One region of the Streptomyces changanensis genome, then DNA from elsewhere that is predicted to be linked to it. Evidence: riboswitches for the same ligand, from Rfam matches in the RefSeq annotation. Region 1 holds a riboswitch; each other region holds the start of a gene.
What was found. A riboswitch is a leader RNA that binds a small molecule or an ion and turns the genes downstream of it on or off. The one in region 1 is predicted to bind cyclic di-AMP.
Positions count from the first base shown of each region.

Region 2: another riboswitch for cyclic di-AMP. It lies ahead of NRO40_RS14045 (M23 family metallopeptidase); the one in region 1 lies ahead of NRO40_RS11875 (LysM peptidoglycan-binding domain-containing protein).
Region 3: another riboswitch for cyclic di-AMP. It lies ahead of NRO40_RS22615 (M23 family metallopeptidase); the one in region 1 lies ahead of NRO40_RS11875 (LysM peptidoglycan-binding domain-containing protein).
Region 4: another riboswitch for cyclic di-AMP. It lies ahead of NRO40_RS02150 (transglycosylase SLT domain-containing protein); the one in region 1 lies ahead of NRO40_RS11875 (LysM peptidoglycan-binding domain-containing protein).

Region 1 is NZ_CP102332.1:2,682,376-2,689,253, reverse strand. It holds gene NRO40_RS11895 (nucleoside triphosphate pyrophosphohydrolase) at 1-10, shown strand, start outside; gene NRO40_RS11890 (hypothetical protein) at 58-2,481, shown strand; gene NRO40_RS11885 (cytochrome P450 family protein) at 2,478-3,743, shown strand; gene NRO40_RS11880 (transglycosylase family protein) at 3,857-4,897, shown strand; cyclic di-AMP (ydaO/yuaA leader) riboswitch at 5,158-5,331, shown strand; gene NRO40_RS11875 (LysM peptidoglycan-binding domain-containing protein) at 5,336-6,013, shown strand; gene eno (phosphopyruvate hydratase) at 6,323-6,878, shown strand, end outside.
Region 2 is NZ_CP102332.1:3,185,692-3,192,569, reverse strand. It holds tRNA gene NRO40_RS14055 (tRNA-Met) at 138-211, shown strand; gene NRO40_RS14050 (PP2C family protein-serine/threonine phosphatase) at 448-1,725, shown strand; cyclic di-AMP (ydaO/yuaA leader) riboswitch at 1,962-2,098, shown strand; gene NRO40_RS14045 (M23 family metallopeptidase) at 2,110-3,231, shown strand; gene NRO40_RS14040 (PrsW family intramembrane metalloprotease) at 3,568-4,920, opposite strand; gene trmB (tRNA (guanosine(46)-N7)-methyltransferase TrmB) at 5,359-6,186, opposite strand; gene lhgO (L-2-hydroxyglutarate oxidase) at 6,244-6,878, opposite strand, start outside.
Region 3 is NZ_CP102332.1:5,105,110-5,111,987, reverse strand. It holds gene NRO40_RS22630 (bifunctional acetate--CoA ligase family protein/GNAT family N-acetyltransferase) at 1-914, opposite strand, end outside; gene NRO40_RS22625 (HPr family phosphocarrier protein) at 1,041-1,328, shown strand; gene NRO40_RS22620 (GntR family transcriptional regulator) at 1,641-2,318, opposite strand; gene NRO40_RS22615 (M23 family metallopeptidase) at 2,572-3,375, opposite strand; cyclic di-AMP (ydaO/yuaA leader) riboswitch at 3,389-3,552, opposite strand; gene NRO40_RS22610 (M16 family metallopeptidase) at 3,816-5,183, opposite strand; gene NRO40_RS22605 (M16 family metallopeptidase) at 5,210-6,559, opposite strand; gene NRO40_RS22600 (DNA gyrase/topoisomerase IV subunit A) at 6,744-6,878, shown strand, end outside.
Region 4 is NZ_CP102332.1:495,298-502,175, forward strand. It holds gene NRO40_RS02135 (sugar phosphate isomerase/epimerase family protein) at 1-226, shown strand, start outside; gene NRO40_RS02140 (Gfo/Idh/MocA family protein) at 263-1,282, shown strand; gene NRO40_RS02145 (hypothetical protein) at 1,353-1,832, shown strand; gene NRO40_RS02150 (transglycosylase SLT domain-containing protein) at 1,816-2,577, opposite strand; cyclic di-AMP (ydaO/yuaA leader) riboswitch at 2,583-2,738, opposite strand; gene NRO40_RS02155 (hypothetical protein) at 3,757-4,059, opposite strand; gene NRO40_RS02160 (hypothetical protein) at 4,337-4,606, opposite strand; gene NRO40_RS02165 (DUF2382 domain-containing protein) at 4,705-5,502, opposite strand; gene NRO40_RS02170 (SGNH/GDSL hydrolase family protein) at 5,708-6,721, opposite strand; gene NRO40_RS02175 (rhamnogalacturonan acetylesterase) at 6,760-6,878, opposite strand, start outside.

The DNA of each region.
Region 1 (6,878 bases):
GGCTGGGTAACGTGGCCCACCGGGCGTAGGGGGCGGGCGAGTCGGGGGAGGCGCGTGATGGCGTACGGGGAGAGGCTCACGGCCGCCGACGTCACCGCCCTGCTGGGGATCATGCGCGGTGCCGCGTGGCCCTGGGTCAGGGCGAGGCTGACGGAGGACGACCTCGGGGACGCGGGCGGACTCGCGCTCATCGAGCAGGAGCTGCGATCGGGCACGGACGACCGGGTCGTCCGGGCCGGGCTGGAGCACTGGCTGCGCCACGCCGCCCAGCGCGACCCCCGCGCCCCGCGGCGGATCCGCGCCCTCGTCGAGGAGTGCGGCGGCGGTGCCGGTGACCGTGGCCCGGCCGGCCCCCACGTCCCGCCGGACCCCTCCGGCCCGCACGACCCGTCGGACCCCTCCGGCCCCCAAGTCCCGTCGGACCCCTCCGACCCGCACGACCCGCCGGGCCCGCACGACCCCGCCGCTGGCGACCCCGGCCCGGGCGCATCCGGCCCCGCCGGGCGCGGCACGGGCGCTCCCGGCCCGGGCCCGGAACCCGGATCCGGGCCCGCCGTGCCCGGCCCGCGACCCCGACCCGTCGGCCCCGCCGACCCCGGTCCCGGCGGTACCGCGCACGACGTGCGCAACACCTTCTCCGGCGGCGGCGCCGCCACCGTCATCCAGGCCGGCACCATCGGCGCCCTGCACTACGGCCCGCCCCCCGCCCCCGACCCGGCGGTCTGGCTCGACGCGGCCACGGCCGACCCGCTCGCCCTCGGCGCCCGGCACGACGGCCCGTACGTCGAGCGGGACGCCGACACCGAACTGGACCGGCTCCTCGCCGGGCCGGCGGGGCGCGGCGGCCTCGTGCTCGTCACGGGCGAGCCCCTGTCCGGCAAGACCACCACGGCCTGGGCCGCCCTGCGCCGCGTCCTGCCCGACCGGCGGGTCTGCGTGCCCCCGCCCGGCACCGATCTGCGGGACCTGCCCGAGCGGGTGGCCGCCCGCGGCGGGCGGTGCGTCCTGTGGCTGGACGACCTCGAACGCCACCTCGGGCCGCACGGGTTGGACGCCCCGCTCCTGGCCCGGCTGACCGCCCGGGGCGTGCCGGTGCTCGCGACCATGTCCGACGCCGCGTACGACGAGCACCGCTTCGGCGCCCCGGGCCCCGCGCGGGTCCTCAGCCGGGCGCGGACGGTGGAGCTGGGCGCCGAGTGGAGCCTCGCCGAGACCGGCAGACTCGTCGCCCGGGACGACGGGCGGCTGGAGACGGCGCTGTACTGGTGCGAGGGCCGGGCCGTCACCGCCTACCTGGCGGTCGGCCCCGACCTGTGGGAGGAGTGGCGGCGCGCGGAACGCCCCACGCGCCACCCGCGCGGCCACCTGCTGGTGCGCGCCGCGATCGACCTGGCACGGTGCGGTCTGCACCACCCGGTCCCCCCGGAACTGCTGCGGGCGGCGTACCGGCACCACGCGCCCGACGACGCGGGCGACCTGGACGACGTCCTCGCCTGGGCGGCCCGCCCCCGCCTCGGCGTGGCCGGACTGCTCGTCGAGGAGGACGGCGGATGGCGGGCGTACGGTTCCCTGGTCGCCGACGCGCTCGCGGACGACGGCTTCCCCCCGGTGCCGGACGCGGTGTGGGACCTGGCCCTGGCCCACGACCACGCGGCCGTGGCGCAGGCGGCCGGCCGGCACTACCGGGCGCGCGCCCAGGCGGGGGACGCCGCGGCGATGCACCGCCTGGCGCGGCTGACCGGTTCGCAGGACTGGCTGCGGAAGGCCGCCGACGCCGGGCACCCGGGCGCGGCGGGGGAGTGGGGCCGCGCCCTCGCGGACCGCGGTGAACGGCGCGCGGCCGAGCCGTACCTGCGGGCGGCGGCCGAGGCGGGCGACGCCACCGCGGCGACCCGGCTGGGCCTGGTGCTCCTGGCCCGGGCGATGGACTGGCTCGGCGAGGGAGCGGCCGGCGGCGACCCCGAGGCGGCGCACCGGCTCGGCGACCTGCTGTTCGCCGAGGGCGACGACGCACGGGCCCTCGACCACTACGGCCACGCGCTCGAAGCGGGCCGCCACTCCGTCGCCGGGAGCATCGGGGCGCTCCACCGCTACCGGGGCGAGGAGCTGCTCGCGGAGCTGTGGCTGCGCCGGGCCGCCGACGCGCTGGACACCGCCCGGCCGGTCGAGCGCGCCCCGGACCGGATCCGCACCCGGAACGCCACCGAGCGGTACCTCCACGAGTGCGCCGACCACGGGCTCGGCGCGGCCGCGACGCTCCTCGGCGTCCTGTGCGAGCAGGAGCACGACCGCCCCGGTGCCGTCGACTGGTACACGCGCGGCCACGAGCTCGGCGACGCCTACGGCGCCTACCGGATGGCCCGCCTCCTGGCCGAGCACGAGCCCGAGGAGGCCGCCGCCTGGATGCGCAAGGCCGCCGACGCCGGGCACCCGGGTGCCGTGCGGGCCCTCGACGCGGGGCCGGATACCGTCGGGGGGTGAACGCTCCCCACGACCCCGCCGCACCCCCCGAGCTCTTCACCTGGGAGTTCGCCACCGATCCGTACCCGGCGTACGCCTGGCTGCGGGAGCACGCACCCGTGCACCGGACGCGGCTGCCGAGCGGTGTGGAGGCGTGGCTGGTCACCCGGTACGCCGACGCCCGGCAGGCCCTCGCCGACCAGCGGCTCAGCAAGAACCCGGCGCACCACGCCGAGCCGGCGCACGCCAAGGGCAAGACCGGCATCCCCGGCGAGCGCAAGGCCGAGCTGATGACGCACCTGCTCAACATCGACCCGCCGGACCACACGCGGCTGCGCCGGCTCGTGTCGAAGGCGTTCACTCCGCGCCGGGTCGCCGAGTTCGCGCCCCGCGTGCAGGAGCTGACGGACCGGCTGATCGACGGTTTCGCCGCGAAGGGCGAGGCCGACCTCATCCACGACTTCGCCTTCCCGCTCCCCATTCACGCCATCTGCGACATGCTCGGGGTGCCCGCCGAGGACCAGGACGACTTCCGGGACTGGGCCGGGCAGATGATCCGGCACGGCGGCGGGCCGCGCGGCGGGGTGGCGCGGGCCGTGAAGCGGATGCGGGCCTACCTCGTCGACCTGATCCACCGCAAGCGGGAGGGGTTGGGGCGGGGCGGGGACGACGACCTGATCTCCGGGCTCATCCGGGCCTCCGACCACGGCGAGCACCTCACCGAGAACGAGGCCGCCGCGATGGCCTTCATCCTGCTGTTCGCCGGTTTCGAGACCACGGTCAACCTCATCGGGAACGGCACGTACGCCCTGCTCCGCGACGACGGCCAGCGCACCCGCCTGCAGCGGTCGTTGGCCGCCGGGGAGCGCGGCCTGCTGGAGACGGGCGTCGAGGAGCTGCTGCGGTACGACGGGCCCGTGGAGCTCGCCACCTGGCGCTTCGCGACCGAGCCGCTGACCCTCGGCGGGCAGCGCGTCGAGGTGGGCGAGCCCGTGCTGGTCGTCCTGGCGGCCGCCGACCGGGACCCCGAGCGGTTCGACCGGCCGGACACCCTGGACCTCGCGCGGAGCGACAACCAGCACCTCGGCTACGGGCACGGCATCCACTACTGTCTGGGCGCGCCGCTCGCCCGGCTGGAGGGGCAGACAGCCCTCGCCACGCTGCTGACGCGCCTGCCCGACCTGCGCCTCGCCGTCCCCCCGGAGGAGTTGCGCTGGCGCGGCGGACTCATCATGCGGGGACTGCGCACGCTGCCGGTGGAGTTCACGCCCGAGGCAAGCTGACACTCCGTCATAACTGTGATCTTCGCGTAATCTCCCCTGCATCGACTTGTGACTGGCGTTCGAATGCCGCTACGTTCACCGTCACCTCAGCAGTCACGCGAAAGGTCCAACGCATGCGCTCCGGGAACGGACGACACCGTCGACCCCGTCAGGCCCCCGCCCTCGTCGTCGCCGCGGGGGTGACCGGATCCGCGATCGCCCTGCCGCTGCTCGGCGCGGGTACCGCGTCCGCGGCCGACGCCGAGACCTGGAACCGGGTCGCCGAGTGCGAGACCGGCGGCATGTGGAGCGCCGACCTCGGCAACGGCTACTACGGCGGCCTCCAGTTCTCCCAGGAGACCTGGCAGGCGTACGGCGGCACGGCCTACGCGCCCCGCGCCGACCTCGCCAGCCGCGCCCAGCAGATCGCCGTCGCGGAGAAGGTCTTCGCCGCGCAGGGCGCCGCCGCCTGGGAGACCTGCGCCCCCATCGCCGGCCTGACCGTCGGCGGCGGCTCCACCGCGGAGACCGACCCCGGCACCTCGCCCGCCCCGTCGGCGAGCGCCGAGGAGCCGGAGGCGTCCGCCGAGCCCGCCCCCGACGCCGGCACGCCCTCCACGGCGGACCGGCCCGCGACCGGCACCGAGGCCGCCACCGTCTCCGGCACGCCTGGCTCCGGTGCGACCGGCGCCACCGCGGGCTCCGGCGCCACCGCCGGGCCGACCGCGCCGGCGACGACGCCGACCGCCCCGGGCGCTTCCCCCGCCGAGCCGTCCCCGACGGCCCCCGGCGAGGCCCCCGTCGACGGCGGGGTCCCGACCCCCGCGTCCGGCAACGGCAAGCACCGCGGCGAGCCGGCCAAGGAGGAGGGCGCGACCGGTCCGACGGCCCCGGTCCCCGGTGACGGCTCCGTCGACACCGGCGCCGCGGTCGAAGGGCGCGGAACGGGTACGCCCACCTCGCGGGGTGACGCCGCGGCACGTACGGCCGACGGCCTCGCGGCCGACGGCACGTACACCGTCCGGCCCGGCGACAACCTCTGGGCCATCGCGGACGCCCACGAGGTGCCCGGCGGCTGGACGGCCCTCTACGACGCCAACCGCGAGGCCGTCGGCACCGACCCGGACCTCATCGTCCCTGGCCAGAGCCTCGATCTCGCCCAGCCCAAGGGGTAGTTACGGGCTGAATGTCCGTTTCTGGGAAGTGAGACAAGAGTCTCTTCACCCCAACTGGCGCGTCGCCGCCGCCCGGTCCGTCCGTTTCGGCCCCTACCTGCGCAAACACCCCTAAGGGGCAGGCAAGTAGGGGCGGATTGACCCGAATGTCCCCCTTTGAACTTCGGGTCGGTCTGTGATTACCGTCGAGACCAGCTCGCCACCGCGGGCCCCGTCCGACCGGTAACGCCGAATCCTGCCGCCGGCGACGGGAACAGTCGACGCTTCCAGCGCCGTGGGCAGGAGCGGGGGACCCAAGGTAAGCGCCGGGGCCGGGCCGTCGAAGGACGGCCGGGACCGGCTAGGGGTGAAGCCGTGCGCCACCCAGCGCACGGCCGGGCACTCACCAGGCCCGAACCCGACAGCTCACCTCGTAGGCGTCGGTGAGGAGACACACCCATGCTTTCTTCCGGTAAGCGCAAGCACCGTCGCCCGTCCAAGGCCGTCCGTTTCGCCGCCTTCGCCGGCATCACGGGTGCCGCCGTCGCCGCCCCGCTGCTCGGCGCCACGACCGCGAGCGCCGCCACCGCCGCCGAGTGGGACCGCGTCGCGCAGTGCGAGTCCGGCGGCGACTGGTCGATCAACACCGGCAACGGCTACTACGGCGGCCTGCAGTTCTCCGCCTCCACCTGGGCGGCGTACGGCGGCACCGCGTACGCCCAGACCGCCGACAAGGCCTCCAAGTCGCAGCAGATAGCCGTGGCCGAGAAGGTCCTCGCCGGCCAGGGCAAGGGCGCGTGGCCGAGCTGCGGCGTCGGCCTGTCCGGTGCCGCGTACGACGGCGCCGCCGCCGAGCGCACCGCCGAGGAGCCCACCACGCGCAGCGAGCAGCGCACCACGCCGAAGGCCGCGACGCCCAAGGCCGCCCCGAAGTCCTCCGGCACCGTCACCACCCCGACCGGCGAGAAGGTCGAGAAGGGCGACGGCGAGTACCGCGTCAAGGCCGGCGACACGCTCAGCTCCATCGCCACGGCCGAGAAGGTCGCGGGCGGCTGGAAGAAGCTGTTCGACCTGAACGAGGACATCGTCTCCGACGCCGACCTGATCTACCCGGGCCAGCAGCTCCACCTGAGCTGACCCCCCGCGGCGACCGGCCCCGGCCCCGACGCGCCCTCCACCCGGGGGTGTGCCGGACCGGGGCCCTCCGCCGTCAGGACCCCCGTGCGAAACGGGGCGAACCGGGCCAGGACGGATGAGTGTCGACCCGCTCAGCGTGATTACTCATCAGTAGGAACGCTGTCAGTTCGTCCCGACTCATGGGTGGTTGTGCCCTTTTTCGTCCCAGGAGGCGGGCGGTCGCGGGCACCGGCCCCGGAGCCGGTTAGGCTCTTGCCGCAAGGGTGAAGCCCCTGCACTCCACGCGTCACATCCCAGAAGGAGATGCTCGTGCCGTCCATCGACGTCGTCGTAGCCCGGGAAATCCTGGACTCCCGAGGCAACCCCACGGTCGAGGTCGAGGTCGGCCTCGACGACGGCAGCACCGGCCGTGCTGCCGTCCCCTCCGGTGCCTCCACCGGTGCGTTCGAGGCCCTCGAGCTCCGCGACGGTGACAAGGACCGCTACCTCGGCAAGGGTGTCGAGAAGGCGGTGCTCGCCGTCATCGAGCAGATCGGACCGGAGCTCGTCGGCTACGACGCCACCGAGCAGCGGCTCATCGACCAGGCGATGTTCGACCTGGACGCCACCCCGGACAAGTCCTCCCTCGGCGCCAACGCCATCCTCGGCGTCTCCCTCGCCGTGGCGCACGCCGCCTCCGAGGCCTCCGACCTCCCGCTCTTCCGCTACCTGGGCGGCCCGAACGCGCACCTGCTGCCGGTGCCGATGATGAACATCCTGAACGGCGGCTCGCACGCCGACTCCAACGTGGACATCCAGGAGTTCATGATCGCGCCGATCGGCGCCGAGTCCTTCTCCGAGGCCCTGCGCTGGGGCACCGAGGTCT
Region 2 (6,878 bases), 500 kb from region 1:
CCCGCTCCGGGGCCGGTGATGGCCCGCTGTCGGGGGCCTCGTCGCCGGCGAACCGGGAATTTCTTCAGCTTTCTGGCGCTGAAGGCGCGAAATGGTCAACGGCACCCCCCGGGATGGCGTAAGGTTGTGTTCAACGACGCGGGGTGGAGCAGCTCGGTAGCTCGCTGGGCTCATAACCCAGAGGTCGCAGGTTCAAATCCTGTCCCCGCTACTGAAACCGAAGGCCCGGTGCTTACAGCACCGGGCCTTCGGCGTTTTCCCGGTCGGGCTGTCGGGCGGTCGAACAGCGGCCGGGCGACGTCGGTCGGCGGACGGTCGGCCGGATGGTCGGATGGTCGGATGGCCGGTCGGGCGGTCGATGGCGCGGCTCCCGGGATGTGGCCGCCGCCTCGCCCGGTCGGCCGACCGCGGGTCGCCGGGGAGGGCGGCTGCGGCCAGCCTGGGGTGGTGGGGCAGCGAGCGGAGTACGGCGAGGGCGGCGACGAGCGGGCCGGTGACGACGCGCGCGACGGCGCCGCCGGCCGGGGTGGCCGCGGTGCCCCGGTGCCCCACGGCGGCGGTGCCGGCCCGGTGCCCCACGGCCACGGCCGTGCCGAGCGGGATCGGGTCGAGGCCGGTCAGGTCGAGTCAGGTCGGGCCGAGACCGGTGGGGTGGTCCGGCGGATCGTGCGGGGGCTTCCCGGGCTGCTGCTCGTCGGGGGCGTGGCGTACGACATCGCGACCCCGCCGCCCTTCACGGGCGTCCCCTTCTTCGTCGCCGCGCCGCTCATCGCCGCACCCCTCTACACCCGGCGCGCGACCCTCGTCGTCGCGCTGTGCGCCGTCCTGGCCGTGATCGCGCCGCACCTGGTCGAGAAGCCCTTCCCCCGGGTTCCCACGCTGACCGAGCTGCTGACCGTGGTCACCGTCGGCGGGCTCGCCCTGCTCATCAACCGGCTCGTACGGCGCAGCGGCGAGCGGCTCGCCTCGGCGCGGGTGATCGCGGAGACGGCGCAGCGGGCGGTGCTGCCGGTGCCCGCCGAACGCATCGGCGGACTGCGGGTGGCCGCGCGTTACGAGGCCGCGCAGGCCGACGCGTCCATCGGCGGGGACCTGTTCGCCGTGCAGGACACCCCGTACGGGGTCCGGCTCGTCGTGGGGGACGTGCGGGGCAAGGGCCTGGGCGCGGTGGAGGCCGTGGCGATCGTCATCGGGGCGTTCCGCGAGGCCGCCGAGCAGGAGAGCTCGCTGGAGGCGGTGGCGCAGCGGCTGGAGCGGGCGCTCGCCCGGGAGGGGACCCGGCGGGACGGCCTGGACGCGGTGGAGGGGTTCACGACGGCGGTGCTCGCCGAGGTCCCGCGCGGCGACGGGACGGTACGGGTGGTGAACCGGGGCCACCCCGAACCGCTGCTGTTGGGTGCGGACGGCCGCGTGGCCGTGCTGGAGCCGCCGGAGCCGGCGCTGCCGCTGGGCATGGGGGAGCTGGGCACCTGGCCGGACCGCGCGTACACGGCGCCGTTCCCGCCGGGGGCGACACTGCTCTTCCACACGGACGGCCTCACCGAGGCGCGGGACGCGGCGGGCATGTTCTACGACCCGGCCGCCTGGCTGGAGGGGCGGACCTTCCCGGCGCCGGGGGAGCTGCTGGACGGGCTGGTCGACGACGTGCGGCGGTACACGGGCGGCGGGGCGGACGACGACATGGCACTGCTCGCGGTCGCCCGCCCCGACGGGCACGCTCCGTGAGGGGAGGACAGCTCTCGGCGATAACAATTGACAAACCGTCAGAAAGTCGTGGTCGGTCGGAGGGGTCTCGAACCCCTTGACGCGGTGTCAATTCGCCGGGAAATGTCTGCCTATAGGGGACTTGGTGCCTGTCGTCGGCCCTCACGAATACCCGGCAACGGCTTGGAATACGACCCGTGCGTCTATTAACGTTCGATAACGCAGCGCGGTCGTACCAGCCGTCGCAGAGGCGGCACCGTGCGCATGCGCCGAATCCCGCGAGGGAACCGGGGACCCACCACACCTGGGGTGAATCGGGCTGCATTCCGGCCCGTAGGAGACCTTCCTGCTCCGAACCCGTCAGCTAACCCGGTAGGCGAGAAGGAAGGAAAGGAGAGCGCCCCCGTGGCGTCCAACAGGCCTGCCCCCGAAGCCCCCTTCGGCGCGTACGACACCACCGGCCAGCCGGTCGGACAGGGCTTCGCCGGCACCGCCGCCCCCGCGGCCGACGTCGAGTGGAACCCCACCGAGGACTCCGTCCGTCCGGTCCGCGGCCGCCACCGCGTCGTCAAGCAGCGCGGCGGCCTCGCCCGCAGCTCCACCGTCCTCGGCGTCGGCGTCATCGCCGCCGTCGGCGCGGGCGGCATGGCCACCGCTCAGGACAAGCCCCGGGTCGCCATATCCCTCCCGGACGTCGGCCTCCCGGACGCTTCCTCGCTGCCCGGCGTCGGCGCCCTGATCGCCGACGACACCACGGACGCCGGCGCCGCCGCCGAGGCCGCCGCCGACCCGCAGGACGTCGCCGCCGCCGACCTCGCGCCCCTCGCCACGCTGTCGTCGGCCTCGCCCGGTGGCCAGGAGGCGCAGGGCGGTTCCGACGCGGGCGAGGCCCTGCGCGCCCGCATCCTCCAGCAGGCCGAGCAGCAGCAGGCGGCCGCCGACGCCGAATCCCGGGCCGCCGCGGAGAAGGCGGCCGCCGAGAAGGCCGCCGCCGAGGCCGCCGCCCAGCAGGCCACCGCCCAGGCCAAGGCGAAGGCCGAGGCGAAGGCCGAGCAGGAGAAGCGCGAGCGCGCCGAGGCCGCGGCCGCCGCCAAGGCGGAGGCCGAGCGCCTGGCCAAGCTCGCCGCGAGCTACGCCCTGCCGACCTCCTCGTACACGATCACCTCGACGTACGGCCAGGCCGGCTCCATGTGGTCCTCCGGCTACCACACGGGCCTCGACCTGGCCGCCCCCACGGGCACCCCGGCCAACGCCGTCCACAGCGGCACCGTGAAGTCGGCCGGCTGGTCCGGCGCGTACGGCTACCGGGTCGTCCTGGAGCTCGCGGACGGTACGGAGGTCTGGTACTGCCACCTCTCCTCGATGACCGTCAGCGCCGGGCAGAGCGTCGGCACCGGCGAGACCATCGGCCGCGTCGGCGCCACGGGCAACGTCACCGGGCCGCACCTGCACCTGGAGGTCCACACGCCCTCCGGCGGCGGCATCGACCCGCTGGCCTGGCTCCGCGGCAAGGGCCTCACCGTCTGACCCCGTCCCCGCTCGAGGCGGCGGCCCGCTCGAGGCGGCGGCCCGCTCGAGGCGGCGGCCCGCTCGAGGCGGCGGCCCGCTCGAGGCGGCGGCCCGCCGGGTGCGCGTCCCGACCGACGGTACGGGCGGTAGGGCGGTACGGGCGGTCCGACGTGGCGTACCGACCGACGGTACGGGCGGTACGGCGTGCGCACCGCCCGCCTGACGTCCGGCGGTCCATCGATCCCGGCAGCCTTGGCGGCACACCCCCCGACGCCAGGGCTGCCGGTCTTCCCCGCCCGGCCGGTCCCGCCCCGTCATGCAAGGCCCGTCCGGCCCGGCTCGCCCCGCCCGCGCTCAGTACCGGTACGGGTTGTACCCCGCGTAGTCGCGGTGCGGCGGCGGGGTCCACACGCGGCCGGTCGCGCGGGCGGCGAACGTCAGCGCCGGGCCGGCCGTCGCCTTCCGCTGCCACATGTGGTGCAGCAGCTCCTGCTCGCGCGCGGTGAAGTCCCGGTCCGCCGCGCCCCGCCGCGCCCGGTGGCGCAGGAACGCCAGCGTCGTCGCGAACGCCTCGTACTCGCCCACCGACCGGGCCGCCGCCGGGCCGTACGCGCGGGCCGCGTAGTCCCGCGCCAGGGACCGCGCCCGCATCGAGGACAGCGCGAGCGGCTCGTCCGCGGTGAGCCAGCCGGCCGCCGCGTACGCCGGCAGCTCGGCGGCTATGGTGCGCAGCTCCCGCTGGCGGGTCCAGACCGCGAGCCACGTCAGCAGCCCGAGCGCCGGCAGCATGAACGCCCCGTACACGGCGACGAACCCCCACGGGCCGAACGTCGTCGAGCCGTTCCACAGCGCGTGCACGCCCATCGCCAGGGCCAGCCCCAGCACCGGCAGCACCACCCGCGCCATTCTGCGGCGGCGGGCCGTCATCGCGGCGATCCCGAACCCGATGCCGGTCAGCACCGTGAACAGCGGATGCGCGAACGGCGACATCACCACCCGTACGAAGAACGTCGCCGCCGTCACCGACCCGATGCCGGAGGTGCCGAACTCCTGGTCCTCGCCGAAGGCGCTGCCCAGGTAGAGGATGTTCTCCGTGAAGGCGAAGCCGGTCGCCGTGAACCCGGCGATCACCACCCCGTCGACCAGGCCCGTGAAGTCACGTCTGCGGAAGAGGAAGACCAGCAGGATCGCGGCGGCCTTGGCGCTCTCCTCCACGACGGGGGCGACGACGGTCGCACCGAGCGTGTCGGCCGATGTCGGGTCGGCGGTCGCGGTGGCTATCCACCGGGTCGCGAAGGTGTTGGCGACGATCGCGACGAGGGCCGCGGCGAACGCCCCCCAGGCGAACGAGAACAGCAGGTTCCTCCACGGACCCGGCTCCACCCGGTCCAGCCAGCGGAACGCCGCCATCAGCAGCGGAACCGGCAGCAGCGCCAGCCCGAGGCCCACCAGGAAGCCCGTCGTGCCCGTCTGCTCGCGCACCAGGGCCAGGATCACCAGGGCGCACAGGGCGAGCACGAGGATCACGGCGGAGGCGCGCACCGCCCTGCTGCGCCAGAACGCGCGCCGGGGCTTGTACCGCCAGCGCGCCCGGTCCGGTACGGCGTCGAAGGACGGCCGTGGGTGGTACGTCGGGATGGCCGGCTGGGCGGGGCCGGCCGGCCGGGTGTGCGGCGGTGCGGGGCGGTGCGCGGGCGTCTGGGACACCCGGCCGACCCTAGACGGCCCCGCCGACACTCCGCGACCGTCTGTGGACGGTCGGGCCGGGCCCGGCGGGCCGGACGGCCGGCTGGCCCCCTGCCGTCGCGGCCCGCCCCGGGCGCCCTGCGGCCGTCGGACCGGGCGCCCGGCGTGGGCCCCTGCCGCCCTGCGGCCGTCCCGCCGGGGGTGCCACGCCGCGGGCGTCCGGACGTGGGACCCACGCTGCGGACGACCCGCCGCGGGGGCCTCGCTGCGACCCTCCCACCGGAGCGGTCTCGCCGCGAGCCTGCTGGGGCCGCCCCGCCGGGGCGCCCTGCGACCGTCCCGTCGCGGGCGCGTCCGGTCGTGGGGGCTACGCCGCGGGCGTCCGCCGGAGCGGTCAGGTGGGGCGGTCAGGCTGAGCGGTCAGGTAGGGCCGTCAGGTGGGGCGGGCGACCGTGGCCGTCAGGCCGGGCGGGCGGTCGGGACGCGGGCGAAGAGGAGGTCGTGCACGACGTGGCCCTTGTCCAGGCCCTGCCCCTCGAACCGGGTCAGCGGCCGGAAGTCGGGCCGGGGCGCGTACCCGCCGTCGGGGGCGGTGTTCTCGAAGTCGGGGTGGGCGGTGAGCACCTCCAGCATCTGCTCCGCGTACGGCTCCCAGTCCGTCGCGCAGTGCAGCACGGCACCGGGCGCCATGCGGGGCGCGAGGAGGCTCAGGAACTCCGGCTGGATCAGCCGCCGCTTGTGGTGGCGCTTCTTCGGCCACGGGTCCGGGAAGTACACGCGGACGCCGGCGAGCGCGGCGGGCGGCAGCATCTCGCGCAGCAGGATGATCGCGTCGCCGTTGGCGACGCGGACGTTCGTCAGCCCCTGCCGCTCGGCGAGGCCGAGGAGGTTGCCCTGGCCGGGCGTGTGGACGTCCACGGCGAGGATGCCGGTCGACGGGTCGGCGGCGGCCATCCGGGCGGTCGCCTCGCCCATGCCGAAGCCGATCTCCAGCACCACGGGGAGGCCGCCGAACAGCTCGTCCAGGTCCAGGACGCGCTGACCGTCGATGTCCAGGCCCCAGGCGGGCCACAGGCGGCGCAGCGCGTCGGCCTGACCGGTGGTGACGCGGCTGCGGCGGGGCTGGAAGCTGCGGATGCGCCGCTCGAAGTGCGACCCGGCCGGGTCGGGGGCGGGCCCGCTGCCGTCGGCGAACATTCGGCTGCCGCGGCGCGCCGGGGCGGGCACCTGCGGGGTCTCGGGGGCGGGGGGCGTGGGGGGCGTGCTCGACGCGGTCTTCTCGGACACAGTGCCTTCGATTCTACGAACCCGCACCGACCCCCCCTGCCCCTCGACGCGTCGCCCCTACCCCTCGACGAGCGCCAGCGCCCGCCGGGCGACCTCCCGCCCGATCGGCAGGGACGCCGTCGCCGCGGGCGACGGGGCGTTCAGCACGTGGACCGTGCGGGGGCCGCGCCGGATGAGGAAGTCGTCGACGAGCGTGCCGTCCCGCAGCACCGCCTGGGCCCGCACCCCCGCCGGCGCCGGCCGCAGGTCCGCGGCGTCCACGGCGGGCAGCAGCCGCCGCACGGCGTCCGTGAACGCCCGCTTCGACAGGGACCTGCGCAGCTCCCCCGCCCCGTACCGCCAGTGGCGCCGGGCGATCCGCCACGAGCCGGGCCAGGCCAGCGTCCCGGCCAGGTCCCGCGGGTCCACCTGCCGCCGCCGGTAGCCCTCGCGGGCGGCCGCGGGCACGGCGTTCGGGCCGACGTGCACGCCGCCGTCGACCCCGCGCGTCAGGTGCACGCCGAGGAACGGGAACGCCGGGTCCGGCACGGGATAGACCAGGCCCCGCACCAGACCGGGCCGGGTCAGCTCGTAGTACTCGCCGCGGAACGGCACGATCCGCACGCCCGGCTCGTCCCCCGCGAGCCGCGCCACCGCGTCGCAGTGCAGTCCCGCGCAGTTCACCAGCGCCCGCGCCCGCACCACGCTCCCGT
Region 3 (6,878 bases), 2.4 Mb from region 1:
ACGACCAGACCGCGCACGCCGTGCTCGCCGCAGTCGGCGACGGCCTCCGGGACCCGTTCGGCGGGCACGGCGACGACCGCGAGGTCGACCGGCTCGCCGATGTCGCGGACGGAGCGGTGCGCGGGGACGCCCTCCAGCGTGGCGGGCCCCTCGGGGAGGGCGCTGTTCACGGCGTACGCGCGACCGGTGAAGCCGGCACCGACGAGGTTGCGCAGGACGGTCCGGCCGACGCCGCCGGGGGTGCGGCCCGCGCCCACGACGGCGACCGAGCCGGGGGCGAGGAGGCGCTGCACGGACCGTGCCTCGGCGCGCTGCTCGCGGGCGCGCTGGACGGCGAGGGAGCGGTCGGTGGGCTCCAGGTCGAGGTGGAGGCGGACGGCGCCGTCCTCGAAGCTGCGCTTCTGGGTGTACCCGGCGTCCGTGAACACCTTGATCATTTTGGTGTTGGCGGGCAGGACCTCGGCGGCGAACCGGTGGATGCCGCGCTCGCGGGCGACGGCGGCGATGTGTTCGAGGAGGGCGGAGGCGACGCCCCGGCCCTGGTGCGCGTCCTGGACGAGGAAGGCGACCTCGGCGTCGGCGGCCGGAGCGGTGGCGGGGTGGCCGTGCTCGTCGATGCGGTCGTAGCGGACGGTCGCGATGAACTCGCCGCCGATCGTGGCGGCCAGCCCCACCCGGTCCACGTAGTCGTGGTGGGTGAAATGCCGCACGTCCTTGGCGGAGAGGCGGGGGTAGGGTGCGAAGAACCGGTAGTACTTCGACTCGTCCGAGACCTGCTCGTAGAAGCTGACCAGGCGTTCGGCGTCGTCCGTGGTGATCGGTCTGATCCGCGCGGTGCCGCCGTCGCGCAGCACCACGTCTGCTTCCCAGTGGTCTGGATAGGCGTGCGCCGACTGATCGGACGGGTTCAGCATGGGCCAAGGGTACGGCGCGCGGCGTGGTGCGGGAGGGGGTCGGCAGGCACGTCGAGCCGGGTTCCACCACTCTTCCGCATATGGGAGACTGGTCTAGACAACCACTAGCACGTGAAGGGCAACACCATGGCTGAGCGCCGCGTCAACGTGGGTTGGGCCGAGGGCCTGCACGCCCGCCCCGCCTCCATCTTCGTCCGTGCCGCCACGGCGTCGGGCGTCCCCGTGACGATCGCCAAGGCCGGCGGCACCCCGGTCAACGCCGCGTCGATGCTCGCCGTGCTGGGTCTCGGCGCGCAGGGCGGCGAGGAGGTCGTGCTCGCCTCCGACGCCGAGGGCGCGGACGCGGAGGCGGCGCTGGACCGCCTGGCGAAGCTGGTCGCCGAAGGCATGGAGGAGCTGCCCGAGACCGTCTGACGGTCCCCCGGCAGCACCACGGAACACGGAGCCGCACCCCCTGGTCGGGGGGTGCGGCTCTTCTCGTTGCCGGGGCGGGCGCGCGGGCAGCCGGAGGGGAATTCCCGGCGCGAGAGGGATTACCAGGGCGGACGGGCGCTTTCCCCGGATGAATTCCCGGCCGTCGACGCATTACGACATGCCGGCGTCGCGTCGTCGCGCATCCCCGCCACCATTTCCCGCACCGCGTTCCGCAGCCGCCCCCATTCCGGGCGCCCGGCGGAGGCGAAAAGATTCGGGCCGCGCTCGCCCTTTTTGTATACGAGGCCGCTGTTAATGCCGTGCGCCGGCCGTGTTTACGGGAGGTTGCGAACCCCTCACACCGTTCGCGCGGCGCAGCCGGTGGGAGCCGCGCCAGCGTTCGGCGTGCTGCGCGGTGAGCGCCCGGGCGCGCTCGGCGTCGCCGCGGGCGACGGCGTCGACGATGGCGCCGTGTTCGGCCCAGGCGTCCGTCGGGTGGGCGGGCTCGTCCACCACGTACATCCAGGCGATCTTGTGGCGCAGCTGGGTGAGCAGCGAGGTGAGGCCGGGGCTCGCCGACGCCTGGGCGAGCGTCTCGTGGAACCAGCCCCCGAGCGCCCGCAGGTCCTCACCGGGGCCGCGGCGGGCCCCCTCCTGGCCGAGCCGGACGAGGCCGCGCAGCACCTTCAGGTGGGCGTCGGTGCGCCGCTGGGCGGCACGGGCGGCGCCCAGCGGCTCCAGCAGCGCGCGCATCTCCAGGAGGTCGGCGGCCTCCTGCTCGGAGGGCTCGGCGACGCAGGCGCCGACGTGACGGCGGGAGGTGACGAAGCCCTCGGACTCCAGCGTGCGCAATGCCTCGCGGACCGGTACGCGGGAGACGCCGTAGCGGCGGGCGAGCTGCTCCTCCGTCAGGCGGCTGCCGCGCGGCAGCGCCCCGGAGACGATGTCCGCCCGGATCGCCGTGCACACCGAATGCGCGGGAATGCGCATACCGAACCTCCGAACCGCTCCGCCCACCGTTTAATCCGCGCGACACCCAGGAGTTCGACGCTGTTGCGGTGACTCTATGGCAAGCACACCGATTTTCCGATGCCGGGCCGGAATTCATGGTGCTTTTTTGGACGTGCGCGGGCGCGCGGGAGGGTGTCCCGCCGACCTGTTCGGCGGGACACCCCTGGGGGCCACAATGGTGCGGAGGCCCCGGCTCGTCGGCGAGCGGGGGCCTCCGTGAGCGGGTGGCGGGTCAGACGTTGACGCCGCGGGCCCGGAGGTAGGACACCGGGTCGATGTCGGAGCCGTACTCGGCGCTCGTGCGGGCCTCGAAGTGGAGGTGCGGGCCCGTGGAGTTGCCGGTGGAACCGGAGACGCCGATCTGCTGGCCCGGCGCGACGCTCTGGCCGACGGAGACGCTGACCGAGGCGAGGTGGCCGTACTGGGTGTAGGTGCCGTCGTTCATGCGGATGACGACGTTGTTGCCGTAGGCGCCGCCCCAGCCGGCCTCGACGACGGTGCCGAGGCCCACGGAGACGACGGTGGAGCCGTAGGCGGCGTGGAAGTCGACACCGGAGTGGCTGCCGGAGGACCACAGCGCGCCGCCCGACTGGTAGGCGGTGGAGACGTACGAGCCGGCGACGGGCAGCGTGAAGCTGTTCAGACGCTTGCGCTCGGCCTCGCGGTCGGCGCGCTCCTGCGCCTCGCGGGCGGCCTCGGCGCGGGCCTCGGCCTTGCGGGCCGCCTCGGCGCGGGCCTCGGCGTTGCGCTTGGCGGCCATCTCGGCCTCCGCCTGGCGCTCGGCGACCTCGGCGGCCAGCTCCTGCGCCGACGCCTGGTCCGCGACCTCGTCGGCCAGTTCGTAGTCGGCGATGGCGGTGGTGAGCCCGGCGTCCTCCGGGGCCGCGGTCCGGTCGGCCTCGGCGGCGAAGGCCGGGGACGCGAGGGTTCCGATGACGCCGGAGGTGGCGAGTGCGGCGACGCCGGCGGCGTGGGCGCTCTTGCGGCTCAGACGGCTGGGGGCGCGGTGCTTCCCGGCGGCACGGGTGAACGCCATGAAGTGGATGTGTCCTTTCCTTCCCTCTCGCCTACCGGGTTAGCTGACGGGTTCGGAGCAGGAAGGTCTCCTACGGGCCCCTCCGCGCGGTGGCGAAGGCGTCCGATTCACCCCAGGGGACGGTGGGTCCCCGGTTCCCCAGGCTCGCGCCTGACGGGGATTCGGCGATCGCTGCCCGATGCCGCGGGTGCGGCGGATCATGCGGGCGGACAGCGACTAAGACGCTAAGTGGCTGATCTTCCAATAACCAAACGGACACGGTTTTTTGTAGCGCACGCCACAGTGCAGACACCCCACCTTGCCCACAAAACGGACACCCGGCCGAGGAAGGGAGGAGCCCCGGCATCCCTGGGGACGCCGGGGCTCCGTGTGCCCCTCCGAGTGCCGGGGCCGGCGGGAACCCGAGGTTCCGCGCGCCGCGGCTCCGGACCGGGTGTCAATCAGCCGGCGACGACGGTGACTTCACCGATGCCGAGCGCCTCCACCGGCGCCTTGATCCGCGCGGCGTCACCCACGAGCACGGTGACGAGGCGGTCCTGCGGGAAGGCGCTCACGACCGCGGCCGTGGCCTCCACCGTGCCCGTCGCGTCCAAGCGCTGGTACAGCCGGGCCTGGAAGTCGTCCGGGAGGTGCTGCTCCACCTGGTCGGCGAGCGTGGCCGCGACGGACGCCGCCGTCTCGTACTTGAGCGGCGCGACGCCCACCAGGTTGTGCACGGCGGCGTCACGCTCCGCGTCGGTCAGCCCCTCGGCCGCGAGGGTCCGCAGCACCTTCCACAGGTCCTCCAGGGCGGGGCCGGTGTTGGGGGTGTCCACCGAGCCGCTGATGGCGAGCATCGCCGCGCCCGAACCGTCCGGCAGCGACCGCAGGACCTGGCCGAAGGCCCGCACGCCGTAGGTGTAGCCCTTCTCCTCGCGCAGGACGCGGTCCAGGCGCGAGGTGAGGGTGCCGCCCAGGCAGTACGTGCCGACGATCTGGGCCGGCCACACGCTGTCGTGCCGGTCGGGGCCGACGCGGCCGATGAGCAGCTGCGTCTGCACGGCTCCCGGCCGGTCCACGATGACGACGCGACCGGTGTCGTCGGCGGTGACGGCCGACGCGGCGCGCTCCCGGGGCGCGTCGCCCGTCCACGCGCCGAGCGTGTCGGCGAGGACGGCGTCCAGGTCGATCCCGGTCAGGTCGCCGACGACGACCGCCGTCGCCGACGCGGGACGGACGTGGGCCTCGTAGAAGGCGCGCACGGCCGCGGCGTCGATCCGGGCGACGGTGTCCTCGGAGCCCTGACGGGGGCGGGACATGCGCGAGGTGGCCGGGAACAGCTCGGCGGAGAGCTGCTTGGCGGCGCGGCGCGCCGGATTGGCCGTCTCGTGCGGGATTTCGTCGAGCCGGTTCCGCACGAGGCGCTCGACCTCGCCGTCGACGAAGGCGGGGGCCCGCAGCGCCTCGGCGAGCAGCCCGAGGGCCTTGTGCAGCCGGGAGGCCGGCACCTCCAGCGAGACCCGCACGCCCGGGTGGTCGGCGTGCGCGTCGAGCGTCGCGCCGCAGCGCTCCAGCTCCGCGGCGAACTCCTCCGCGGAGTGCTTGTCGGTGCCCTCGGACAGGGCGCGCGCCATGATCGTGGCGACGCCGTCGAGGCCCTCCGGCTCGGCGTCCAGCGGGGCGTCCAGGACGATCTCCACGGCGACGACCTGCTGGCCGGGACGGTGGCAGCGCAGGACGGTCAGCCCGTTGTCCAACCGGCCCCGCTCCGGGGCGGGGAAGGCCCACACGCGGGGCGCGCCGGCCTGCGGCTGCGGGTGGAATTCCATGCTGGTCAGAGACACGGCAGCGTCGCTCACTGGTCCGTACCCTCCTCGTCGTCGCTGTCGGTCGGGTCGCCGTCGGCGCCCTTGGCGGGCTCGTAGACGAGCACCGCGCGGTTGTCCGGGCGCAGCCGCTGGGCGGCGACCTCCCGGACCTCGTCCGCGGTGACGTCCAGGACGCGCTGGACGGCGGTGAGGGCGAGCTGCGGGTCACCGAAGAGGACGGCGAAGCGGCACAGTTCGTCCGCGCGGCCGGCGACCGTGCCGAGGCGGTCCAGCCACTCGCGCTCCAGCTGCGCCTGGGCCCGCTCCATCTCCTCGGCCGTGGGGCCCTCGGCGGCGAACCGGGCGAGCTCCTCGTCCACGGCCGCCTCGATCTCCGGCACCTCCACGCCGGCGGACGTCTTGACGTCCAGCCAGCCGAGCGAGGGGGCGCCGGCCAGCCGCAGCAAGCCGAAGCCCGCGCCGACGGCGGTGCGGTCGCGACGGACGAGCCGGTTGTGCAGCCGGGACGACTCGCCGCCGCCCAGGACGGTCAGCGCGAGGTCGGCGGCGTCGCACGCGCGCGTGCCATCGTGCGGGAGGCGGTAGGCGGCCATCAGGGCGCGCGCGGGGACGTCCTCCTCGACGACCTGGCGGAGCTGCTCGCCGATGACGTCCGGCAGCGTGCCGTCCCGCGGGGCGGGCTTGCCGTCGTGGGCCGGGATGGAGCCGAAGTACTTCTCGACCCAGGCGAGCGTCTGCTCCGGGTCGATGTCGCCGGCGACGGACAGCACGGCGTTGTTCGGCGCGTAGTACGTGCGGAAGAAGGCGCGGGCGTCGTCGAGGGTGGCCGCGTCCAGGTCCGCCATCGAGCCGATCGGCGTGTGGTGGTAGGGGTGGCCGTCCGGGTAGGCGAGGGCCGTCAGCCGCTCGAACGCGGTGCCGTACGGGACGTTGTCGTACCGCTGGCGGCGCTCGTTCTTGACGACGTCCCGCTGGTTCTCCATCGAGTCGTCGTCCAGGGCGGCGAGCAGGGAGCCCATGCGGTCGGCCTCCAGCCAGAGCGCGAGCTCCAGCTGGTGGGCGGGCATGGTCTCGAAGTAGTTGGTGCGCTCGAAGCTGGTGGTGCCGTTGAGCGAGCCGCCGGCGCCCTGCACCAGCTCGAAGTGCCCGTTCCCCCGGACCTGCTGGGAACCCTGGAACATCAGGTGCTCGAAGAGGTGCGCCAGGCCGGTGCGGCCCTTGACCTCGTGGCGGGAGCCGACGTCGTACCAGAGGCACACCGCGGCGACCGGGGTCAGGTGGTCCTCGGAGAGCACCACGCGCAGGCCGTTGGCCAGCCGGTGCTCGGTCGCTGTCAGGCCGCCGGAGCCGGCCTCGGCCGTGGCCGTGTGACCCATGGGCATGTACGTCCCTTCGATCGCGTCATGGAAAAGTCCTGCCACTGTATGCAAGCGCGCCACCGCGCGGCGAAGTTCCCGGCAAGCTGCGGGGTCCCTCTTCCGGGTCGCGGTCGGTCCTGTCAGTGGGACGGTCCACAATGGTCGGCGTCAGATCCACCTTGGTGAAGGAGCCGCAGCAGCGATGGCCCGCCGCAGCACGAAGACCGCGCCGCCCGACGACTTCGAGGAGCGCATCCTCGACATCGACGTCGTCGACGAGATGCAGGGCTCCTTCCTCGAGTACGCGTACTCGGTGATCTACTCCCGGGCCCTGCCG
Region 4 (6,878 bases), 2.2 Mb from region 1:
CGACGTCGTGGCGAACGGCGTCGCCTTCGGGCCGGCCGTGCGGCGCGGCGTGATGTGCGAACCGCCGTCGGGGGTGCCCGCCCTCCCCCCGGTCCTGGCGGCGGCGCAGCGCCTGGGCGTGGACCTGTTCGCCATCGTGGAGCAGGACATGTACCCGTGCCCACCGGACAAGCCGCTGCCCATCGCCGTGCGGACACGGCGGTTCCTGCGCTCCTGCGGCGCCTGACGGCGCCCCCCGCCGACCCGGAAGGAACCCTGGACCATGACCCAGCGCGGGACGCTCGGCGTCGCCGTCGTCGGCACCGGCCGGATGGGCGCCGACCACGTCCGCCGCATCGACCGGGTGATCCCCGGGGCGCGGGTGGCCGCCGTCGCGGACGTGGACGCCGGGCGGGCCGCGGCGGTCGCCGCGGGCGTGGACGGCTGCTCGGTGCACACCGACCCGGCCGCCGCGATGGCAGCGCCGGGCGTCGACGCCGTCGTCGTCGCCTCCCCCGGCCCGGCGCACGAGGCGGCGCTGCTCACGGCGCTGGAGTACGGGCTTCCGGTGCTGTGCGAGAAGCCCCTCACCCCGGACGCGGCGGCGGCGCTGCGGGTGGTGCGCGCCGAGGAGCGGCTCGGGCGGCGGCTGGTCCAGGTGGGCTTCATGCGGCGGTACGACGCGGAGTACCTCGGGCTGAAGGCCCTGCTGGACGAGGGCGGGCTGGGGCGTCCGCTGATGCTGCACCACCGGCACCGCAACGCCGCCTCACCGCCCGGGTTCACCGACGCGATGCTCGTCGAGGACTCGGTGGTGCACGAGGTGGACGTGACGCGCTGGCTGCTGGGCCAGGAGGTCGCGGCGGTCACGGTGCTGCGCCCGAGGGCGTCGGGCAACGCCCCGGAGGGGCTCGCCGACCCGCAGTTCGTGGTGTTCGAGACGGACGGCGGCGCCCTGGCCGACGTGGAGGTCTACCTCAACTGCCGTTTCGGGTACCAGGTGCAGGCCGAGGCCGTGTGCGAGAGCGGTACGGCGCGGATCGGCGACGCGCACGGCATGCTCCTCAACACGGCGGGCCGCTGGGGCGGCCGGGTCGCGGCGGGGTTCGAGGAGCGGTTCGAGGACGCGTACGACCGCCAGGTGCGGGCCTGGGTGGACGCCACGCGGCGCGGTGAGGTCACCGGGCCGAGCTGCTGGGACGGGTACGCGGCGGCGGCCGTGTGCGAGGCGGGGGTGCGCGCGCAGGTCGGCGGGGGACGTGTGGAGGTGGCGCTCGCCGACCGCCCGGCCCTCTACGCCTGACCGGGGGCCGCCCCGGTACGCGCCCGTCGGCCCGGCGGGTGGGACGGGTACCGCGCCGCCGGACGGAGCAATGGGCGCGTGGCCGGGGCGGTGGCGCGCACAGGGCCGGGACACCGTCTCCTCGAAGGGGGTCCCCCTGCGTGGAAGCATCCCGCTCGCCGTCCCGGCCCTGGTCTGCGCGCTCGCGGTGACCGCGGGTGCCGCCGCGGCCGCCGTCGCGGCCGTCACCGACACGGACGACCGGGGCACGGACGACCGCGGCACGATCAGCGCCCACACGGACCCCCGCGGTACGGACGCCTCCGGTACGGAGCTTCCGGGGAGGGGCCTCCCCGGCTCGGACGGCACAGGTGCGGACGCCCCGGGTACGGGCGGTCTCCTGTTCGGCGTCGGCAACGTCGTACAGCGGCCGGAGCACCGGCCGGTGAATCACTGCGGCAATCTGGACGGCCGGGGCTGGTCCGCGGACGCGTCCGACCTCACCGCGTCGCCGGCTCCGGGGCAGGGCTCGGGGACCTGCCCCGGAGGGACGGTCAGTACGGGCCGTTGACGTTGTCGATGGAGCCGTACCGGTCGGCCGCGTAGTTGCACGCGGCGGTGATGTTGGCGACCGGGTGGTACGGGTCCAGCGGCGTGCCGGGCACGTGGTACGCGGTGAAGGTCGGGTCGATGACCTGGAGAAGGCCCTTGGAAGGCGTTCCGGCGGCCGCGTTGGAGTCCCAGTTGTTGATCGCGAGCGGATTTCCCGAGGATTCACGCATGATGTTCCGGTGAATTCCCTCGTAGGTGCCGGGAATTCCGTGCCGCGCCAGGACGTCCAGGGATTCCCTGATCCAGCCGTCGAGGTCGTCGGTGTACGTCTTCGTCTGCACGGGGGCCACGGCCGGGCGGGCCTGGGAACGGTCGGCGCGGGCCGGCGCGGGGCGCTCTGCGGCCTTCGCGCCGAGCGTGAGCTTCATGCCGGGCCGGATGTGTGACGGGTCGTCACCGATGACCGGGCGGTTGTCCTGGAACAGCTTCTTCCACCCGCCGGTGACCGCGTGGTCGGCGGCGATGCGGAAGAGCGTGTCGCCTGCGGCCACGGAGTACGTCGTGGGCTTGGCCGCGGTCACGGCGGCGGCCGGCGCGGCCGTGACCTGCGCCGCGGTGACGAGCTGCGTCGTGACGGGCGCCGCCGAAGCGGTCGCGGCGCCGGCCAGGGGCAGGGCGAGAGCGGCTCCACCGGCGCTCGCGACGGCGAGGGTACGGACGAGGCGGTTGTTCCTGGGACGGCGGTGCTTACCCTGTGCGGGCATGGGGGCGTTCCTCTCCGGCGCCTGCGAGGTGAGCTGTCGGGTTCGGACGGGAGATGTCCGGCGGTGGCCGCGGCCACCACTCCACCCCGAGCCGCTCCGGGGACCGGACCGGCGACTTACCTGGTTCCCCCGCTCCTGCCGTGCGTGAGTGGGTGCGGAGTCCGGAAGGCGGCAGGATTCGGCGTTCCCTCCGGAATGCGGTGACCGTAGACGACGGCGGTCGGCGGGAACAAGGCCCGGAATTCCCGCGGGTGATCAATTCCCAAGACCATTTCGCGTGAATTCCTTGACACCGCAGGCCGTCCGGGAATGACGGGCGGTTCCCCGCGTGACGGACGTCACGGGACGCGCCGGCCGCGACCGGGCGGCACAATCCGCCCTAAAGCTCGGCTAATTCGCTCCTCTCCCCCTAAAGGCCCACAATAAACACGGACATCAACGAAACGGACATGACCGCGCGTCCCAGCCGTTGAGGTGAGCGCCGCCCGGGCGGGTCCGGGGAGCGCCGAGCGGTTGCGCCGCCCCGACGGGCGTTCCAGGCTGAATCGATCGGAAACAGCCGACAAAGGGATGGATCGTACAGAAATCGGCATTTCTCATGGCTCACCGTCGGGTGTGGGCGACCTGGGCGGTGCTTCCGGGCCTCACGGCGCCGGCGGTCACGACCACGCCCTCTGCGGCGGCGCCGGAATCCACCCGCGCCGCCGCGCCCGCGTCGGCCCGCCCCGTCGTCGACTGGGCGCGCACCACCGCGGAGACCGCCGGCCAGGGGGGGGTACGCGTCCGAGGATGTGCTCGGGCCCTCGTCCCGGCCGACGTCCACAACGCGCGCCCTTCGCGGGCGCGCGGCTGGGCCGGCTCCGCCCCCTGCTCACGGACCGCCCCGAGCGCTTCCGCCCGGGACCGCCTCCCGGGCTGTCCTCCGCCCGCCACGCCGCCGACCCCGCGGAGGTGGAGGCCTTCGGCTCGAGGACCGGTTCACGGCACACCCCGGAGCAGACCTCCACCGCGCCGTTCTCCACCAAGCTCGACCTCCAGGGCGCCCTGGCCGACCGCGCCGCCCGCCGCGCCTCGACCTGGTGGACACCGCCCGCCCGCACGCCGCCGTCAACACCGTGCAGGCCGACACCGTCATCGCCGCCTGGGACGCGGGACTCCGCCACGGCTCCTGGCGACCCGTCACCGCCCCCTCCACGAGGCGGCGACCGACGGCAGCCCGCGCACCGAGCCCGCCCCCGGCCGGCAGCCGCTCCTCGAAACCCCCGCGCACCCCGACCAGCGCAGCGGCCACGCCGCCACGGCCGGCGCGCCGACCCGGACGCCGACCCTGCTGTCCGGCAGCCCGCGGCCGGACCTGCGCATCACGTCGGTCGTCGCGAAGGTCGCCCGCACCCACGCCCGCCACGACGACCAGGACGCCATCGACGCCCGGGGGCGGGCGGGCGTCCACACCCGCACGGCCGACGTGGTCGCCGACGCCACGGGCCGACAGGTGGCGGCCCGGGCGCCGGGCGGGGTACCTCCGGCCGGTGCGCGGCCGGCCCCGGCACGCCGACGCGCGGGCCCGCCGGCGGAACGGGGTCCTCCCGTCCCACCGGCGGGCCCGCGCGCCCTCGCACCGGGGCCGAGCAGTACGTCGAACGCGTCCCAGGGTCGATCCGTGGCCCGAGGGCGGGTGGAGCGGGGCGACCGCGCTCCGGTCGTGGTACGCGGCCGCCCTGCTCGTGGTGCCCGCGACGACGCCGCCGCCGGCCCCTGTTCAGCCGCCGACGCGGGTGACGCCGAACATCAGGGTGCGACGGGCGACGTCGTAGTGGACGGTTCCGGTGTTCGACAGCAGGTCCTGCAGGACGTCGGCGTCGGCGGCGTCCACGGTCAGCACCTCTTCCCAGGCCCCCTCGTCCAGGACGAGCTGGAGGGTGAAGGTACCGGGAGCGGCGGGGTCGCCGGCGACCCAGCTGAACTGGTAGTGGCTGAGCTGGCGGACCTTGATGCTGTCGTCGGTGAGCGGTTGCTCGACCTTGGCCATGTGCTTCTCCTCGTGCGACGGGCGATGCTCCCTGCGGGAGGACTCCGGTGGGTGCCGGGGCGACCGGGTCTCGCCCTCGGCCTACGGAACGCTCGTGGTCAACGGTCGTCGCGCCGCCGGTCGGGCGCATCGGTCTCGATGTGCTCCTTGCGGACCTGGCCGCGGACTTCCTCTTCCTCGACGTGTTCGTCGGTCTCCAGGCGCACCCGCTCCACCGGGACGGCCTCGGTCTCGACGACGGGGCGCTCGGCGTGCAGGGTGACTTCGTGCTCGGCCTCGGTGATCTCGGGGCCGGACAGCGCGGCGTCGCGGTTCGCGTCGGTGATCGGCTCGCGTTCGACGCGGACCTCCTCGTGCCGCACGGGCACGGTCTTCTGGACCTCCTCCGTGACCACGTACTTGCGCAGGCGGGCCCGGCCCACTTCCTGCCTCTCGGTGCCGACGTGCAGCCGCTCCTCGGAGCGGGTCATCGCGTCGTCACCACCGCGGTCCGTCGCGGCCGGCCTGGTCCCCCTGTCGGTTTCGGAGCGGGCCCAGCCTCCCTCACCGGACCGGTTGGCCTGCTCCCACGACTCGTCCCACGCGATGCCGTAGTGCTCGTACAGCCGGTGCTCCTCGTCCTCGGACAGGTGCCCGCCCGCGTCGACGTCCACGTTGGGCGCGTTCTTGACCTTGCTCTTGTCGTAGGGCACCTCCAAGTGGTCACCGACCACGGCGGCGTCCTTGACCGGCACGAAGGACTCACTGGTGCCGAACATTCCGGTCTTGACGCTGACCCACTCCGGGCGGCCGGTGGCGTCGTCGAGGAAGACGTGCCTGGCTTCGCCGATCTTGCTCCCGTCGGGGTCGTAGACGGGATGGTCGAGCACGCTCGGGATCTGCTCTCGGGTGATCATGTGGACCCTCCTGCTTCCTCATCGGGGCTTCCCCGTCCGGCTCACCGATCCCGATGGGACGAAACATCTCTGGAGTGCACAAAAACGACATTTCCCTGTGGGTGACGCACGTGTCCCCCTGCCCGTCGCGGCCTGCTGGGCGGCGACGGGCAGGGGTCGGCGACGGGCAGGGGGGCCGGATCTGGCCCCGCCGGGCCGTGTCCCGCTACCTGAGGCGCGCGGCGAGCGGGAGGTTCTGCCGGCGCACGTCACCGGCGACGAGCCTGGCCACCTGCTGGGCGCCGTGGGTGTCGAAGTGGGTGCGGTCGTCGCAGAAGAAGGCCCCTACGGGTCCCGATCCGTAGTCGCCGTTGTGGGGGCAGAAGCGCAGGCTGTTGTAGAGCGAGACGCTCAGCGTCTGCAGGTCGACGACCGGCGCCCGGGCGGCGGTCCCCGCGGCGTGGGTCTGCTCGACGAAGCCGCGGTTCCTGGTCGCCGTGCTGCCGGAGCAGGTGAGGGCGGCGACGGGGGTGAGCAGCACCGGGTGGGCGCCCCGGGCGAGGGCGGCCTTCGCCATCATCGTCATCAGCTGCTGGTAGCGGGCCGGGCCGACGTGCCGCGGGCAGGTGGAGGAGGAGTCGTTGATGCCGAACTGGATGAACAGGTAGTCGCCGGCCTTCATCCCGGTGCTCGCGTTCAGCATCGCCTGCCAGCGGGCGGAGTACGTCGGGGAGGTGATGACGCACTCGCCGTCGGAGCCCTTCGTACCGCTCACGTTCGACTCGTACAGCCACGTCTGGATGCTGCGGCCGCCCACCGCCTGGTTCCTGACGGTCACGCCACTGTCGAACAGGGCGCCGAACTGGCTGCCCCAGCCGACGGGGCAACGGCCGTTGGGGTTGGCCATGGTGGAGTCACCGGCCAGCCAGACGGTGACCGGCTGCGCCGCGGCCCGTGCGGCGGGGGCCGCCGCGCCGGAGGCGCCGGCGCAGTGCGCCGCGGTGGCGTCGGCCGCCGAGGCGGCGCGGACGCCGAGGCCGGACAGGGCGATGACCAGCGCGGCGGTGAGGAGCGTCCGCGTCGGCGACCTCCGCGACGTCCACCACCTCGGCGGCTTCCACGAGTCCGGCGCGCTCGGTGGGTTCGGTTCGCTCGGTGGGTTCGGTTCGCTCGGCACGTCCGGCGGGTTCCATTCGCCGGCCGCGTTCGGTGCGCTCGGTGCGCTCGGTGCGTTCTCCATCGGGTTCCCTTCCGGGTCGGGGTGCGTTCGGCGGCCGGTCAGCGCAGGTACGCGGCCAGGGGCAGGTTCTGTTCCCGGACGCCCTGGAGCACCAGCCCGCCGATACGCGTCGCGCCGTACTGCGAGAAGTGGGTGTTGTCGGTGACGCCGTCGACGG